DNA from 3 places in the Levilactobacillus namurensis genome. Region 2 is predicted to be linked to each of the others. Evidence: predicted binding sites of a transcription regulator. Region 2 holds the regulator's gene; each other region holds the start of a gene.
What was found. Region 2 encodes Rex, which represses fermentation and respiration genes when NADH is low (regulators of the CRP and FNR family bind a similar motif). Its sites were predicted from a motif close to TTGTGAANTANTTCACAA; they were not measured.
Positions count from the first base shown of each region.

Region 1: the regulator Rex is predicted to act here: its motif matches at 3,921-3,938, upstream of adhP (alcohol dehydrogenase AdhP).
Region 3: the regulator Rex is predicted to act here: its motif matches at 2,160-2,177, upstream of adhE (bifunctional acetaldehyde-CoA/alcohol dehydrogenase).

Region 1 covers NZ_CP134159.1:1,162,933-1,168,913, reverse strand. The annotation lists gene RIN67_RS05610 (acylphosphatase) at 1-173, shown strand, start outside; gene yidC (membrane protein insertase YidC) at 279-1,190, shown strand; gene RIN67_RS05600 (HAMP domain-containing sensor histidine kinase) at 1,274-2,803, opposite strand; gene RIN67_RS05595 (response regulator transcription factor) at 2,908-3,594, opposite strand; gene adhP (alcohol dehydrogenase AdhP) at 4,001-5,017, shown strand; gene RIN67_RS05585 (ABC transporter transmembrane domain-containing protein) at 5,101-5,981, opposite strand, start outside.
Region 2 covers NZ_CP134159.1:2,069,464-2,075,444, forward strand. The annotation lists gene groL (chaperonin GroEL) at 64-1,692, opposite strand; gene groES (co-chaperone GroES) at 1,755-2,039, opposite strand; gene RIN67_RS09955 (redox-sensing transcriptional repressor Rex) at 2,267-2,902, opposite strand; gene RIN67_RS09960 (ABC-F family ATP-binding cassette domain-containing protein) at 3,146-5,101, shown strand; gene tsaD (tRNA (adenosine(37)-N6)-threonylcarbamoyltransferase complex transferase subunit TsaD) at 5,172-5,981, opposite strand, start outside.
Region 3 covers NZ_CP134159.1:298,854-304,834, reverse strand. The annotation lists gene adhE (bifunctional acetaldehyde-CoA/alcohol dehydrogenase) at 1-2,123, opposite strand, end outside; gene RIN67_RS01190 (glycerophosphodiester phosphodiesterase) at 2,465-4,258, shown strand; gene RIN67_RS01185 (hypothetical protein) at 4,511-5,059, shown strand; gene RIN67_RS01180 (DUF1836 domain-containing protein) at 5,114-5,641, opposite strand; gene RIN67_RS01175 (cation-translocating P-type ATPase) at 5,730-5,981, opposite strand, start outside.

The DNA.
Region 1 (5,981 bases), 910 kb from region 2:
CCGTGCAAAACTTAGAGACCGGCCAAGTTGCCATCGTGGCCAGCGGTTCAGCTGAGGTTCTGGACTTGTTCGCTCACCGACTCTACCACGTCAACGCTTGGGCTCAGGTCACAGACTTGGTTCAGACTGAACTTCCGGCCCAACACTTTGCCGACTTTCAAATAATCATTTGAAAAAGCCACCTAAATCAAGTAAGATATTGAATGTTCACGGCGATTTCGCCGCATGGGAACGGCAACGTTTCTATTGTTAAATTTATAAAGGGGTTTCTGAAATCAATGAAATTTTCCAAGAGATTTTCGGCCACTGCCGCCCTCGCGAGCTTAGCCTTACTGCTGAGCGGGTGTGTGCAGACCAAGAACGGGAAACCGTATGGCTTCGTCTATGATTACCTCGCCGTTCCCGGACAACACGTCATGGATTGGTTAGCCAACATCTTCGGGAACAGCTACGGCTGGGCCATCATCATCTTAACGGTGATCGTCCGGATGGTCCTGCTTCCCGTCATGGTCAAGCAGATGCGGGGGGCCACGGTCCAACAAGAAAAGATGTCCATGGTTCGGCCTCAAATGCAGGAGATTCAAAAACGGCAAAAGGCTGCGAAGACTAAGGAAGAGCAAGCCGCTATCAGTCAAGAAATGATGGCCCTCTACCGGAACAACGGGATCAGCATGACCGGGGGGATCGGGTGTTTACCATTATTGATTCAAATGCCGATCTTTGCCGCGTTATACGCCGCTATCCGGTACTCACCTGAGCTTTCCAAAGCCGTCTTCATGAACATCCCCTTAGGGAAAGCCAGTTGGCTGCTAGCCCTGCTCTCCTTCCTGTCCTACTTACTCCAGGGGTACTTATCCATGCTGGGGATGCCGGAAGATCAGAAGAAGCAGATGCGCTACACCATGCTGATGAGCCCCGTTATGATTCTCTTCTTCACGATGAGTTCACCTGCCGGACTTGGCCTGTACTTCTTCGTGGGTGGGTTGTTCGCCTGCTTGCAAACGTTGATCATCAACTTCTACCGGCCTCGAATTCGGCGGCAGATCAAAGAAGAAATGGAAAAAATGCCTAAACCTGCACCGGTTGCACCCGTCAAACCCGTTGCACCTAAACAGGTCAAAGCTCAACAAAAACAGATTCACCATAACAACCGCAACCGGAATGCCGGCAAGCAACAACACCGGCGGTAATCACTAGAGTCATCTAAAAGGCGCTCACCAATCAACTTGGTGAGCGCCTTTTATTCGGGCCTAATGCATCATAGACCTGTGTTTTAATGGTCGTCCGGTGTCTCCGACTTAGTGGCCGGATCCTCGCCGGAGTCGTCCTCCAAGAGCTGAGACTTCAGCAAGCCAGGAATGTCCGTATTTGCTGCTTGGGCCTGCTGCTTCTTTTTGATCAAGCGGTCTGCCGCTTCCTTAGACAGAATCGGCAACGAGATTCGAAAGACGGACCCGTGGCCGACGGCACTCTCAATGGTAATGGAACCGTGATATCCCTCAATCAACCGTTTGGCAATTGCGAGACCCAGTCCATTCCCCCCTTTAGTCCGCGAACGCGCCTTATCGACCCGATAGAACCGGTTAAAGACCCGGTCACGATTGGCCTGCGAGATGCCTTCCCCGAAGTCCTGGACCGCAATCTCCACGTTCCGTGAATCTTGCTCGTAGGTCAGGTGGACCTCCTTACGCGTGGTCGAGTACTTCACGGCGTTATCTAGCAGGATAATCAAGATCTGCTCCAGGTGGTTCCGGTAGATCTGGGCTTGAATCGACTGATGAACGTCGTCGTCCAGAATAAAGACGTAGTCGGGATGAATCATCTTGAAGTTGTCGTAGACCTGCGTGACCACTTCACTCACATCGGTCACGTCATTGGTAAACGTCACTTCAATCTGCTCCGCCCGTTGTAGGTCCAACATCTCTTGGACCAAGCTCTTCATTCGCTTGGTCTCTTGTAAGGAAGCCTTAATGGACTCATCAAGGACCTCGGGATCATCCTTCCCCCACCGGTCCAGCATCTCCATGTGGCCCTGAATAATGGCCACCGGCGTTCGCAACTCGTGAGAAACATCTTCCACGAACTGCTGCTGTTGGTCGATGTACCGTTGGGTGGTATCAATCATATCGTTCAGCAGTGCCGTCAAATCACCCAGTTCATCGTTACGCTTAGACACCGGCACCCGTTCATCCGTTTGGGGATCATCCCGCACGGCGTGAATCGTATCCCGAATGGCATCCATGGGCCGTAGTAAGAACGACGCCAAGATGTAGCTGAGAATTGCTGCCGCCAATGCGGCCATCAAGCCCAAAACAATGACGACCTGCAGTAGCCGCGTTTGGGTTTCGTGATAATCCTGGAGGTTATCGTCGACCTGCACGTACCCAATAATCTGGTCGTTTTGTTTCGAGCGAATCGGCGTCCGACCAATCAGCCCGGACCCCTGCTTGGTCTGCTGGGTCCGAATCTGTTGCTTATTCACCGGCTTAAACGTCGCGACGTTCGCACCCCGACTAGTGAAGAGCAAGGCTCCGGCCGGGTCATACACCGCCACGGTCTGGCTATCCCGCGCTAAGCTGGTCACGATAGCACTATTGTACGGCGTGGTCTTCTTTCCCAGAATCGCCGCTACTCGGGGGCGCAATAGGTTATCGACCGTTTGGCCCGTCAGTTCTTGTTTCTGAGTGTTCAGCTTTTCCACCACAACATTCATGGTATCACCGACATGGGTCCGCTCCTGCTGGAGTAGGACTGTCATGAAACTGTTAAAAATCAGAAGCGCAATCACGGTAAAAATGACCAAGACTGCGCCAGCTGTTGATAAAGCCCACTTCCACTTTAACGAAAAGCGAAACGACTTTTTCTTAGCCTCAGCGGGTTCTTCCGCGAGACTAGACTCGGGAGTTCTCACGACCGCATCACGTACCCCGTGCCACGAACGGTCTGAATGTAGCTCTTCTGACCAGGCACATCAATTTTGTTCCGTAAGTACCGGACGTACACATCGACCACGTTGGTCTCAACTTCGGATTCGTATCCCCAGACCTTGGTCAGTAACACGTCTCTGGCCAGGACCACGTTCACGTTCTCCATCAATGCCAAGAGCAGTTCGTACTCCCGCTTGGTGAGGTTGATGACCTCATCACCGCGCCGAACGATTCGGTTTTCCTTCTCGATCGTCAGATCTTTGAACTTCACCGTCGTTTGCTTGGTGTTCTTCTGTTCACCTTCCAAATGAATCCGGCGTAACAGGGCCCGTACCCGGGCTAGCAGTTCTTCAATGGCAAACGGCTTAACAATGTAATCGTCGGCACCATGGTCTAACCCGGAGACCCGGTCGATCACCGAGTCACGGGCCGTCATCATAATGATCGGCGTACTCTTCACTTCCCGCACACGCCGGGCGACTTCGATCCCGTTCAACTCAGGCAACATCAAATCCAGTAAAATCACATCGAAGTCCTGTGATAACGCGGCATCAAGCCCCGTTCGACCATTAAACTGAACGTTCGTTTCGTATCCTTCGTGCTTCAATTCCAATTCAACAAAGCGCGCCAGGTTTTTTTCGTCTTCAATAATTAAAATTCGACTCATTACTCTTTAACTCCTCTAGGGCGATTTAGCTGTGCTCAGCATACACCAGTCGTGGTGTTTCAAGAGCAACCGTGGTTCATTCCAATATTTAATTTTATCATATTTACTCCCAATTGTGCGCCTTTTCCCTTCGCCGCAACAGGGATTAATTGGCAGAACCATAAAAAGTGCGTCAAGGCCTGTAAACAACCGGTTGCATTCTTTCGGCTTGTGCTTAATGAAAAATTAATTCGTGGTTACTTTCACATTAGAAAGGTAGTTGAATAACCATTCTAAAGCCATATTGTCCCCAATCAGTTTCGACAAAAAATTTTAAAATTTTATTTTTGTGTATGATTTCACTTGCACTTGTGAATTTTTTAAGTATACTAAGCGGTGTAGATAAAAAAGAAAAGGGGTTCTTTTCATGAAAGCTGCTGTTATTCGCGATTCTGTAGATGGTTATGTTGATATCAAGGACGTTACGCTCCGTCCCATCACTCACGGTGAAGCCTTAGTTAAGATGGAATATTGTGGCCTGTGCCACACCGACTTACACGTCGCTGCCGGTGACTTTGGTAAGCAACCAGGTCGGATCATTGGCCATGAAGGTGTCGGTAGAGTGATTCAAGTTGCCGACAATGTTAAAAACTTAAAGATTGGTGACCGGGTCTCCATTGCTTGGTTCTACAAGGGCTGTGGCCACTGTGAATATTGCTTGACCGGTCGGGAAACCCTTTGCCGGAATGTTCTGAACTCCGGGTTCACCGTCGATGGTGCCATGGCTGAAGAATGTATCGTGGATGCCAACTACGCCGTTAAGGTCCCTGAAGGTTTGGACCCTGTCGAAGCCACTTCCTTAACTTGTGCTGGTGTGACGATGTACAAGGCTTTGAAGGTCGGCGAGACCAAGCCTGGTCAATGGGTCGAAGTTGTCGGTGCTGGTGGTTTAGGTAACTTGGCCATCCAATACGCCCACAACGTCTTCGGGGCACACGTTGTTGCCGTTGATGGGAACCCAGACAAGCTGGAAGCTGCTAAGGAAAACGGTGCGGAAGTGCTGATCAACCGGCACGACGGTGACGTTGCTGAACAGATTCAAAAGAAGGTCGGCGGGGTCAACACCGCCCAAGTAACCGCCGTTAACGCGGACGCCTTCACGCAATCCGTTAACGCCCTGCGTCCTGATGGGAAGCTAGTTGCCGTGGCCTTACCACAAGGTGACATGAAGCTGAACATCGCCAAGACGGTTCTGGACGGGATCTCCGTTCGTGGTTCCTTAGTTGGGACCCGTCAAGACTTAGCCGAAACCTTCCAATTCGGTGCTGAAGGTAAGGTTCACCCAATCGTTAAGACCCGTCGTCTGGACGAAGTTAACGATATCATTGACGAAATGAAGAACAACCAAATCGTTGGTCGGATGGTCGTCGACTTTACCAAGTAACCTTAAACGATAACGTACTAAACGGCAGTGGCCGTCCCCTTCAGGACGTCACTGCCGTTTTTATGCGTTCTAGTCCGAAACCTTTAGGCTTCCGTTAATTTAAGCCGCGTTAACCAGCGCTGTACGGCAACCGTCTCCTGCGTTCCTTGGGCCACGATTCGGCCCGCGTCAACCACGATGATCTGATCAGCCGCCGCAAACAGGGTTGCATCATATTGATGGGTCACCAGCGCCCAACCCGTAGGCCAGCGCGTCGTGAAGACTTGAACCAAGTCGTGGGCCGTCTTAGGGTCCAACCCCGTCAAGGGTTCATCTAAAAACGAGAAATCCTTATTCTGGAGCCACAGACGCGCCACGGCCAGCCGATGCCGCTCACCACCCGATAACCGGGTGCCCTGCCGACTAATGGCCTGCTGGACCCCTTCAGGCGTTGCCCAGCGAGTGAGTCCCACTAACCGTAAGGCCGCTTGAAGTCGTTGCTCAGCTACCTCCTGGTACAGGCTCAAGTTGTTCGCAATTGTGTCATCGAAGAGCGCGACCTCTTGCGTCAAGAGTCCTAAGCGTTGGGCCACGGCCGTTGCTGAATACTCTTCCAGATTGTGCTGATTAAGCTGAATGGTCCCCGCTAGCGACAGTCCCGGAGAAAGCGGTAGGTTCAATAACGTTGACTTACCGCTCCCGCTCTTACCAACGATGACGTAATGCCGTTGGGCCTGCAACGTTAGACTGACATCCTGTAAAATCGGCACGTCCTTCGAAGGATAGCTCACCTGATTGAAAGTTATCTGGGTAAGCGGTGATAGCTGTCGTTGGGACGCGTTTGACGGGGCCACTGCCAAACGCGCTTCAAGTTCACGTGCCGCTGTACGGCCACCCACCAGATCCCCTAACAATCCGGAAGCCGACTGAATGGGCTCCGAGATAAAAATCATCAATTGGGAGAAGGCTACCAACTGCCCCAACG
Region 2 (5,981 bases):
TACAAAAAGAGCCCGGGAACTTAATCCCGGACTCTTGAAAATTCAAATTTAATGAGATACGGCTTACATCATGCCGCCCATACCGGGTTGGCCGGCTGGAGCAGCTGGTGCAGCAGCGTTCTTGTCTGGCTTGTCAGCCACAACGGCTTCCGTAGTCAACAACAATGCGGAAACAGAGGCAGCGTTTTGCAGAGCAGAACGGGTAACCTTGGTTGGGTCGGTGATGCCGGCAGCAACCATGTCTTCGTACTTGTCATCAGCAGCGTTATAGCCGATACCAGGCTTTTCACCCTTCAGGTGTTCAACCACAACGGAACCTTCGACCCCAGCGTTTTGGGCGATTTGACGAACTGGTTCTTCTAAGGCCCGTAAGACAATGTTGATCCCAGTTTGGGCATCCCCATCAGCCTTCACAGAAGCCACGTCCTTGATGACGTCGATCAAAGCAGTTCCACCACCAGGAACGAAGCCTTCTTCAACGGCCGCACGGGTCGCGTTCAAGGCATCTTCGATCCGGTACTTGCGTTCCTTCAATTCAGTTTCGGTTGCAGCACCGACCCGAACCACAGCAACACCGCCGGCTAACTTCGCCAAACGTTCCTTCAGCTTGTCACGGTCGAATTCAGAGGTCGTGTCAGCGATTTGACCCTTGATTTCAGCTACCCGGTCAGCGATTTGGTCCTTAGAACCAGCACCTTCAACGATCGTGGTGTTGTCCTTCGTCACGTTAACCTTTTGAGCTTGACCTAATTGTTCGATGGTCGTGTCCTTCAGGTTCAAGCCTAAGTCATCGGTGATGACCGTACCACCCGTCAGAACGGCGATATCTTGTAACATGGCCTTACGACGGTCACCAAAGCCAGGTGCCTTCACAGCGACCACGTTGAAGGTTCCCCGCATCTTGTTCAGAACCAGCGTTGGCAAAGCTTCACCGGTAATGTCATCCGCAATGATCAGTAATGAACGGCTTTGTTCAACAACTGATTGCAGTAATGGTAAGATGTCTTGAATGTTAGAAATCTTCTTGTCGGTGATCAAGATGTAAGGGTTGTCCAGGTTAGCTTCCATCTTGTCGTTGTCGGTAACCATGTATTGAGACATGTACCCACGGTCGAATTGCATCCCTTCAACCACGTCGAGGCTGGTATCAACCCCACGGGATTCTTCAATCGTGATGACCCCGTCGTTACCAACCTTTTCCATGGCGTCAGCAATCAAAGAACCGGTTTCCTTGCTGGCGGAAGAAATAGAAGCGATTTGGGCGATGTCGTCCTTGGTCTTAACGTCGTGAGACATCTTGTGTAAGGCCTTGACCGCCGCGTTGGTTGCCAATTCGATTCCGTGACGAATGCCAACTGGGTTCGCACCGGCCGTGACGTTCTTCATGCCTTCGTTCACGATGGCTTGCGTCAGAACCGTGGCAGTCGTGGTCCCGTCACCAGCGATGTCGTTGGTCTTGGAAGCAACTTCGGAGACTAACTTAGCCCCCATGTTCTCGAAGTGGTTTTCCAATTCGATGGACTTGGCAATCGTTACCCCATCATTCGTGATGGTTGGGTTACCGTAACTTTGTTCCAAAACAACGTTCCGGCCTTTAGGGCCCAAGGTGGTCTTAACCGTGTCGGCTAACTTGTCGACACCGGCTAACATTGCGCTACGTGCGTCTTCAGAAAATTTTAATTCTTTAGCCATTTTAATCGTTCACCTCATACTAAAATTTTTAATCGTGTTGCTGGATGAGTAGTGGGAAAGTCTTAGTCAACGACAGCGACTAAGTCCTTTTCGTGTAAAACAAGGTACGTCTTGTCTTGGTACTTCACTTCAGTACCGGCATATTTGTCGAACAATACTTTGTCGCCAACTTTGACACTTGGCGCAACCTTTTCACCATTGTCCAATACCCGACCGTCACCAACTGCAACAACGTTGGCCGTTTGAGGCTTTTCTTGTGCGTTACTTGCTAACACAATGCCGCCAACCGTTTCTTCTTCTTCTTGTGGTTGGTCTAAAATGACACGGTCTCCTAATGGTTTTAACACTTGAATCCCTCCAATGAACTAGGTTTTAGCACTGTTAGCACTTGACTAACATAAGTGCTAATCAACAATATCTAATATATGATTATTCCCAGTAAAAATCAAGGAATTTGGCAAACTTAATTCGAGAGTGCTAATTGGTCCACCCGGTGTCTAGGTTTGCCATCCCCATGAGGCCTCTTTGATTGTACCAAAAAAGCCGCGATTCTCCGCGAACCACGACTTCTGGTCTAATCTTTATTGTAGTGTTCCAAGAAGTAAATCAACGTCTGGAGCTCGTTAGTCAAGTCAACGTTTTGGACCCGAACATCCTTGGGCACCGTGACCCGCAACGGCGTGAAGTTCAAGATTCCCTTCACACCACCGGCTACGGCTTCGTCCGTGACCTGTTGGGCAACTTCTGATGGCACCGTCAAGATGGCCACCTGAATCTGTTGCTCTTCCAGTTGGGTCCGAAGTTCCGTCATTGGGTAAATCGGCACGCCACTTTGAATCGTGTTGGCGATCTTATCATTGACGTCGAACGCCGCACTGATCCGGACGTTACCGTCCTGGTGGAAGTTAAAGTTCAATAAGGCGTGTCCTAGGTTCCCGACCCCAATCAAGGCCACATTGGTCAACCGGTCTTGGTTCAAAATCTTCCGGAAGAACTTGATTAGACTTTCCACGTCATAACCATAGCCCCGTTTCCCTAAAGCACCGAAATACGAAAAATCACGCCGAATCGTTGCCGAGTCAACCTTGACGGCTTCGGAAAGCTCCGTCGAAGATACTCGTGTTTTATCCGCGTCCAGCAAGATGTTCAGGTACCGGTAATAAATCGGTAACCGCTTTGCTGTCGCCCGCGGAATTTTTTGTTCTGTCAAAGGTACACCCTCCTAATCAACATTGCCAGCTACCGTTGAAAGGTCGCCGTCAACGATAACTCTTTTACACAATCTTTTTGCATGTGAAATTCACTTTCCCTCAAATTATAGCATACCCACCGGGCTTGTGAAAGAAATTGCAAATATTTTTCACTATTTCTTCGAAATTTCGGTCTGGTCGGGGAATATGCTAAAATAGACAGTATCAATTCATGCTATCTGCACTAAAAGGAGGTCGATCTTGTGATTCTGTTACAGGTCCAGCAAGTTTCCCGTCGGTTCGGCGCCGAAGTCTTGTTCCAAAACGTCAATCTCGACGTCGCGGAACACGGTCGCATCGCACTAGTCGGTCGAAACGGGGCTGGTAAATCGACACTATTAAAAATGATTGCCGGGGAAACCGAACCGGATGCGGGTCAGATTACCAAGAAGCGCGGCCTCACCATCGGCTACCAGGCACAAAACGCGGGAATCAACTCGACCAAAACCGTCTGGAACGAGATGCTCAGTGTGTTCGCCAAGCTACAAGCCATGGAGCGGATAATTCACGAACTCGAAGCGGAAATGAGTGACCCCGCCATCAGCGCGGACCCCGAAAAATTCCAACAAGTCAGCAGTACTTATGACCAGTTACAACAAGACTTTAGCGACCAGAACGGGTACGGCTACCAGGCCGAGATTCGTGGGGTCCTTCACGGGTTCGAGTTCGACGAAAGCGTCTACGACAAGCCCATCACCGAAATGTCCGGGGGACAACGGACCCAGCTGGCCTTGGCCAAGCTACTCCTGGAACGACCCGACCTGCTGATCCTCGACGAACCCACTAACCACTTGGACGTTGAGACCTTGACTTGGTTAGAAGGTTACCTACAAGGGTATCCGGGGGCCATCCTGATTGTCTCCCATGACCGGTACTTCCTCGACCACGTGGCCACGGAAGTCTACGATATGGCTCACGGCGGGTTGGTCCACTATCAAGGAAACTACTCTCATTTCATCGACGAAAAAGCGGAACGCTTACGCCAAGAGTGGAAAGAATACGATAAGCAGCAAGCCGAGATTTCCAAGTTGGAGGACTTTGTGAACCGCAACATCGTGCGGGCGTCCACCACCAAGCGGGCCCAGGCCCGGCGGAAACAATTGGAGAAGATGGACCGCATCGATAAGCCCGACGCGGACGAAAAAGTCGCCCGCTTCCGGTTCACACCCCGACGGCAAAGCGGTAACGTGGTGCTCGACGTGGTCAACGCCGCCGTGGGGTATCGTGATCAAGTCCTCTGCCAACCCATCAACCTCGACATCAAGAAGCATCAGGCCGTCGCCATCGTGGGCCCCAATGGCGTGGGCAAGTCCACCCTGCTCAAGACCATCTTAGGTAAATTGCCCGCTCTGGCCGGTCAGGTCATCTTCGGGACCGGTGTCGATACCGGGTACTACGACCAAGACCAAACGCTCCTGCACGCGAAGAAATCCGTCTTACACGAGCTCTGGGATGACCACCCGACGACTCCCGAAGGCGACATCCGGGCTATCCTGGGAAGCTTCCTCTTCACGGGACCGGACGTCGACAAGACCGTCCACAGCCTCAGTGGTGGTGAAAAGGCGCGTCTGTTGCTGACCAAGTTAGCCATGCGTCACGATAACTTCCTGATGCTGGACGAACCCACCAACCACTTGGACATCGACAGTCGGGAGGTTCTGGAGAACGCCCTCAACGAATTCGACGGGACCATCCTCTTCGTCTCCCACGACCGGTACTTCATTAACCAGGTCGCCACGCAGGTGATTGAGCTCAGTCCTGAGGGGACCACCCGGTACCTGGGGAACTACGACTACTACGTCGACAAGAAGGCCGAGCAGGACGCTTACGCTGCTAAGGAAGCCGCCGAAGCTGAGGCCGCTAATCCCACGGTGGTTGCGCCGAAGCAGACCCAGGTCGATTACCAGCAGCAAAAGGAGCGGTCCAAGGCTAAACGGAAACTGTCGCGTCAAGTTGCCGCGCTGGAAGAACAGATGGGCAAATTAGAACAACAAAAAACGACCATCGAGCAGACCATGAGTCTCCCCGAGAACTTTAACGACGCGGAAAAGTTGGGTGACTTACAGGCCCAACTCGACCAACTGACCACGCAACTCGACCAGGTCGAAGACGACTGGACCACTCAAAGTTTGGCGTTAGAAGACTTCGATAACGATTAACATACGACGCCATTTAAAAAGCCCCTTAATTCGCTATGCACGAATTAAGAGGCTTTTCGTTTCGTCAAACTTACTTAACTGGATCAGCGACCCAGTCGAATTCCAGACTAGGGTCAGCATTCAAAGTGGCGTCCGCAAAGACCTGGTGGCGGTAAGCGACTTCCGCAAACGCCCCAATCATGGCGGCGTTATCGCCACAGAGCTTTAACGGCGCCTTAACCAACCGGGTCCCGGGGACCGCTGCCAGTTCGGCGTCTAACCGTTCCCGCAGACCATGGTTGGCCGCAACCCCCCCGGCAAGGATCAGTTGGTGAACCGGATACTGCTTGAGCGCCCGCAACGTCTTGTCCGCCAAGACATCCACCACAGCCTGCTGGAAGCTAGCCGCTAAGTCGTGCTTGTCAAGGGTCTCCCCCACTTGATCCGCGTGGTGGGTGGTGTTGATGAAGGCACTCTTCAACCCGCTAAAGCTAAAGTCGAAGTTATCATCCTTATCCATCGCCCGAGGGAAATTAAACGTATCGTGGCCTTGATGGGCCCACTCGTCGACCGTCTTACCGGCCGGATAGTTGACGCCCATGACCCGGCCGACCTTATCGTAGGCCTCACCGGCAGCGTCATCACGGGTCTCCCCGATGATTTCAAATTGATTCTCAGCTGGCATGTAGACCAGTTCCGTGTGTCCTCCGGAGACCAACAAGGCCATCGCGGGGAACTCGATGGGTTCCACGTACCGGGCCGCATAGATGTGGCCCGCCATATGGTTGACGGGAATCAACGGTAAATGATGGGCAAAAGCCACCGTCTTGGCAGCCGTGACCCCAATCAACAGGGCACCGACCAGCCCCGGTCCATAGGTCACCGCAACGGCGTCCAAATC
Region 3 (5,981 bases), 900 kb from region 2:
TGCATCTCTTGCCGGGCCGTGATGTCGCCGTTGTAGGAGTTCGTCAGATTGTCCATGACCAGCTTGATGGCCTGTAAGGACCATGGCCGGGTGTAATCGGAAGCCATTACGGAAACGTAGGATTCAATGGCGTGGGTCAACACGTCCAACCCAGAGTAAGCCACGGTCTTCTTAGGCACCGTTTCGATGAACTGGGAATCCACAATGGCCACGTCTGGCGTCAATGCGTAGTCGGCCAACGGGTACTTCACGTGGGTCTTCGAGTCCGTAATCACGGAGAACGGCGTTACTTCCGAACCCGTCCCGGACGTGGTTGGGATGGCAACGAACTGGGCCTTGTGCGGCTTATTGAACTTGTAAGCCCGCTTCCGAATGTCCAAGAACTTCTGCTTAGCGCCGAAGAAGCTAGCCTTAGGGTCTTCGTAGAACAGCCACATGTTCTTGGCTGCATCCATCGCAGAACCCCCACCTAACGCAATGATGGTGTCCGGCTTGAATTGACGCATCAGCGCAACCCCGCGGTTGACCGTATCCGTGGTCGGATCTGGTTCAACATCGGAGAACAGGGAGTACTCCATCCCGTTAGGTTGCCGCTTCAATTCGTTTAAGACCGTGTCCACGTAACCCAATTGAACCATGGCTGGGTCGGTGACCAGGAAGACCCGCTTGATGCCTGGCATGTCATCGAGGTAACGAACGGACGTCTTTTCGAAGTAAACTCGAGGTAATTTAATCCACTGCATGTTATTTCGCCGCTTTGCAATCGTTTTGATGTTCAGTAAGTCGAAGGACGAGACGTTGTGGGACACGGAGTTCTTGCCCCATGAGCCGGTCCCTAAGGTCAATGAAGGAATCATTTCGTTGTACAGGTTCCCAATGCCCCCTAGTGCGGATGGCGTGTTGACCAAGACCCGGCTGGCCTTCATCTTAATGCCGTATTCCGTTGCTAAGTCGTCGTCCATGGTGTGGATGGCGGCCGTGTGGCCCAACCCACCAAAGTGTAAGAGTTCGTCCGCCAACTTGAAGGCCTCGGCGTGGTCCTTAGACTTGTAGACGGAGATAACCGGTGACAGCTTTTCTTGAGACATCGGGTACTTTGGCCCCACGCCCGTCAGTTCAGCGGCCAAGACCTTGGTGGTTGCGGGGACCTTGATTCCGGCTAAGTCCGCGATCTTTTGCGCAGACATCCCAGCAATTGGCCCTTTGACCCCGCCTTCAGGACGGAACATCGCGTCGGCTAAGGCCTTGTGGTCCGCCTTCTTCACGAAGTAGACGCCCCGGTCCTGCATTTCCTTCTTCACGTCGTCGTAGATGTCCTTGTCGATGATGGCGCTGTTTTCAGACGCGCAGACCATCCCGTTATCGAACGTCTTGGATAAGACGATGTCGTAGACGGCCCGCTTGATGTTAGCCGTCTTTTCAATGTAAGCTGGTCCGTTACCAGGACCGACCCCTAACGCAGGCTTCCCGGTAGAGTAAGCGGCCTTGACCATGCCAGGACCCCCAGTAGCCAGCACACTGGCAACCCGTGGGTGGTTCATCAACGCCGTGGTGGCGTCGATACTTGGCTTGTCGATCCATTGAATGACCCCTTCTGGTGCCCCCGCAGCGATGGCAGCGTCCCGAACGACCTTAGCGGCCATTACGGATGACTTCTGTGCTTGTGGGTGGAAAGCGAAGATGATTGGGTTCCGCGTCTTAACCGCGATCAGTGACTTGAATAACGTGGTGGACGTAGGGTTAGTGACGGGCGTAACCCCGGCTAAGATACCCAGAGGTTCCGCAACCGTGATCAGTTCCCGTTCCCGGTCATCCTTGATGATGCCGACGGTCTTATCGTGCTTAATGGTGTGCCAGATTTCTTCCGTCGCGAACATGTTCTTCACGGCCTTGTCTTCCATGACCCCCCGGCCCGTTTCGTCGTAAGCGGCCTTAGCCAGTTCCATGTGGTGGTCCAAGCCGGCGATGGCCATCTGGTGGACGATGTGGTCGACCGTGGCTTGGTCGAAGTCATCCATGGCGCACAGCGCGTCGTGGGCTTTATTGACTAGGCGGTCGATCATTTGGTCAACCGTTTCTTCTTTAGTAGTCGTTTTTGGATTCGTTTTTACGTCTTTTAACATCTCTCTGCCTCCATATGCGTTTGCGTAGAAAAGATATTGTTAACTTATTCACGAGTTCTATCTTATCATGGATTTTTCAAAAGTCCAGAACTTTATGTTAAAAAATCACAATTAATTTTCTGTACAAGTAAACGCTGTTGTATCAAGGTTCTTCTCCGATTAGTTTGTAAGTGCATACACAAACGTCAGTGATTCACAAGCTTTTTATTTTCGTGTGAACTAAATCACTATCATGCCTATTTTCAATTCGTTCGGTCAACCAATTAAGGGTTTCAACTAAAACTTTGTGGTTCGGAATCCAGAGTGTGCTAAATTAGAAACCATACAGAGGAGTTGGTCTTATGCAAGCTTGGGCATTCTGGCGACAGACCAGTCGCCATTTTCGACAACACTGGGGAAGTTACGTGACCCTGGTCTTTCTCACCAACATTGTCATTAGTTACTGTGCGATTCCCGTCTTCGGTTGGTTGACCGCCAATTTGCTGGCCTGGCAACGGATTCCCTACGTCTCCTATACCAACCTGGGCAACATCATCTTGAAGCATCCCCTGGCCGTGATCGGCCTATTGTTGATCCTGATGGCCATCATGGTCCTGGTGTACTGGCAATTCGCCTTCCTACTCTTAGGGATTCGCAACATTCGCCTGGGGCGGCCCCAAGGAACCCTGGCGGTCTTGCGCCGAACGGTTACAAGTCTTACGGGCGCGTCACCCAGTACCTTCCTGTTCTTTATGGGCTACTTCTTGATTATCCTGCCCTTCGGCAGCATTCTCTTTTCCACGCCGCTGCTCAATAAAGCCAAGATTCCCGCCTTTATCGTGAGTTATCTGATGGCTAACCCGCTTTGGGCGACCGTCTTAGTCCTGTTCTACGCACTGGCCATCTACCTGGGGATTCGCCTGATTGCCGTCCTCCCCTTAATGATGCTGGACGGGTACCACAGCCACGCCGCTATCCACGAGAGTTGGCGGGCTACCCAGGGACAATTCTGGAAGTACCTCAGCCGGATGCTCCTGGCCCTGGTGATGGTCTCGCCGATGACCGGGGTGCTCTACGCAGCACTCTACCTGGGACAAGTCTTCTTCGACACCACCCCCGCCGCGCTGGTCATGGCGACGGTCAACCTCTTCTTAATGGAAGTCCTCACCGAGTTCCTGGTCTGCTACGCCACCATCGTCTTCATGACCATCGTCCTCAGCAGTCATGCCGACCACGAACCCACGCCGATGATGCAGCTACAATTCCGGGAACCAGCCCACACTAAATGGCGGACCCGGGCTCTCATCACCTTGGGGCTAACGGTACTGAGTGCGGGGTTAGTGGCCTTCAACCTGGCCTACCTCAACGGCTTAGCCGTCAGCAAGCCCCTCACCATCGCACACCGGGGCGTCGATAACGGTAACGGGGTTCAAAATACGATCCCGGCCCTGATCAAAACCAGCCGGGAGAAGCCCGACTACGTGGAGATGGACGTCCAGGAGACTAAGGACCACCAATTCGTGGTGCTCCACGATACGAATCTAAAAGCGTTGGCGGGCTTGAAACGACAAGTTGGCGACATGACCCTCAGGGAGTTAACGCGGGTCACCGTCACCGAAAACGGCCACCAGGCTAAAGTTCCGAGTTTTGCGGCCTACCTTAAAGCTGCTCACGCCCACCACCAAAAGTTGCTGGTCGAGATCAAAACCAATAAAGCGACCACCCGGGACCTGCCGGAACGGTTCATCAAGCAGTTCGGCCCCACCTTACTGGCCCACCACGATCAGGTCCACACCCTGAGCTACCGGATCATGACCGCCCTGCGTCAACAGGACCCCCACCAGTTCGTGAGCTATATTCTCCCCTATAACCTGACCTTCCCGTACACGGACGCCAACGCTTATACCATGGAGGCGACGACCTTAAATGATGCCTTCATCGACCAGGCGGCTAAGCACCATCAACGGGTCTACGCTTGGGATATCGATGACGTGACCCTGTTGGACCAGATGATGTTCCTCGGCGTCAACGGAATCATTACCGATAACCTGCACGACATGCAGGTTGAAATCAAGAGCAACACGGACCACCCCAGCTACGCTAACCTCCTCCTAACGTTCATGAGTGAGTTAAGCTTAGAGACTCAGATGCAATAGTTTCTGAAACGTCTCCATAATCGGGCCCACTCGTCCGATTCAATAAGTGTCGAAAAAGCCACTCAGTGAGTCTTCTGCGAATGCTCACTGGATGGCTTTTTTATCAGGCCCTAACCCCACTAGTTTGGCCCCATCAGCAGCTACTCACCAGACAACGAGATAGCCGCAGCATTAAAATTGCATTAACATTATAATTGTGTTTTAATGCTAATGGACCTTCTTTCCCCGAAAATCTTCGTAAAGGACTGGTGATTGCCTATTTTAACCAAACTTGCTGGATCGCTCCAACTTTCGCCCAAAACGATTCGACGCTTGCTCTACGTTTATATCGGTTTCTTTGGTCTCCTCTACGTCCTGCAACAAGGTCACCTCATCCAAGAACCCCACTTGAGCTTGGAAGCACCAGCCTTAGCCCAGTTAAGGTCCCCACTTTCGATTGACCTCAACCTGCTATTGATCTTCGGCGGCCTTTCCCTGATTCCCTTCAAGTGGCCCAGTCGTATGATGGCCGGCTGGGTCGTCCTGGGAACCAGTGAAGGACTGGTCCGAATCACCGCCAATTTAACGCTGGCCCAACTTCCAGCCATCCTGGTCTTTCTCCTACAAATGGGGTCTTCTATCTGGTTAGTCTATCTGCTGGCCACCATCTCCGGACGGCTGACTGACCACCTTAAATTTGGCCATTCTAACTTCTACGTCATCAACTGGTGGACGTCCCTGCTGCCCCTGTTAAAAAGGAGCGGCTGGCTCCTCATTCTCGTCTGCCTGACGAACCTCATCACCCGCGCCTGCCTCACCTAAAGGAAAAGCCAGTCCGTCCCCGTTCGAATTGAACGCCGACTGACTGGCTTTTTCTTATTTCGTTTTTTCAACCTTTTGTAACGGTCGTTTGATCAACGTTAATAGTTTTTCGGACTGTAACCGGGCCACCACGGCATCCACCGCGACCTGCATCAGCTTTTCGTTTAAGTTCTCCGCGGCCGGCTGGGTCTGCGATTCACCTAAATGATGCAACCGGTCCTCCAAGCGGCCAATAAAGTTGTCATAGGCCTGCTTCGGGTAGTCCCCCGCCGTAATCTGGTCGATTCCCGACCGCACCGTTTCCGTCTGGAACATAGGCTTTAGGAGACTGATCATCAAGATATCGGCCAGTTGCATGGTCTGGTACTTCTTCTTGACCGGCGCCAGAATCACTTTATGCTTCACGTAGTTGTTGATCATCGCCGGTGTCATCGTGTCTACCCCCAAGGGGCCTAACACCGCATTGATCAATGCCGTGACTTGGTCCATGTACAAATCAAACTTCGGAAGATCATCCCATCTCGGGAGTTTAATATCGTGCATCTGGTGTTCCCAGCGCGTGTATTGATTAAAATCAGCCATATTGTTCCCTGCCCTTCTGTTTGTTACCTGCATTATAACACATCACCTAGTCAAGCTGACTAGCTAAGTCATTTTTAGAAACTAAATCTTACCGCCAATGAATCCGACTCAGAATGCGCTTGCCTAGAATGGCTTGAACCGCGTAAAAAACGGGTGGCACACTCACCATCAACGGCAGGTAAATCAGGGCTAACCGCCAGTTGAAGAGGTTGACCAGCGAGAAGATTCCCCCGAAAAAGAGAAAAATCAACGCGAACAGTCCCGCCATGACTGCGACCAAGAGAACCTTGAAGCGGTTGAGCGGCCGGGCCACCAACAGCAGAGCGTTCAAGCTGACCAA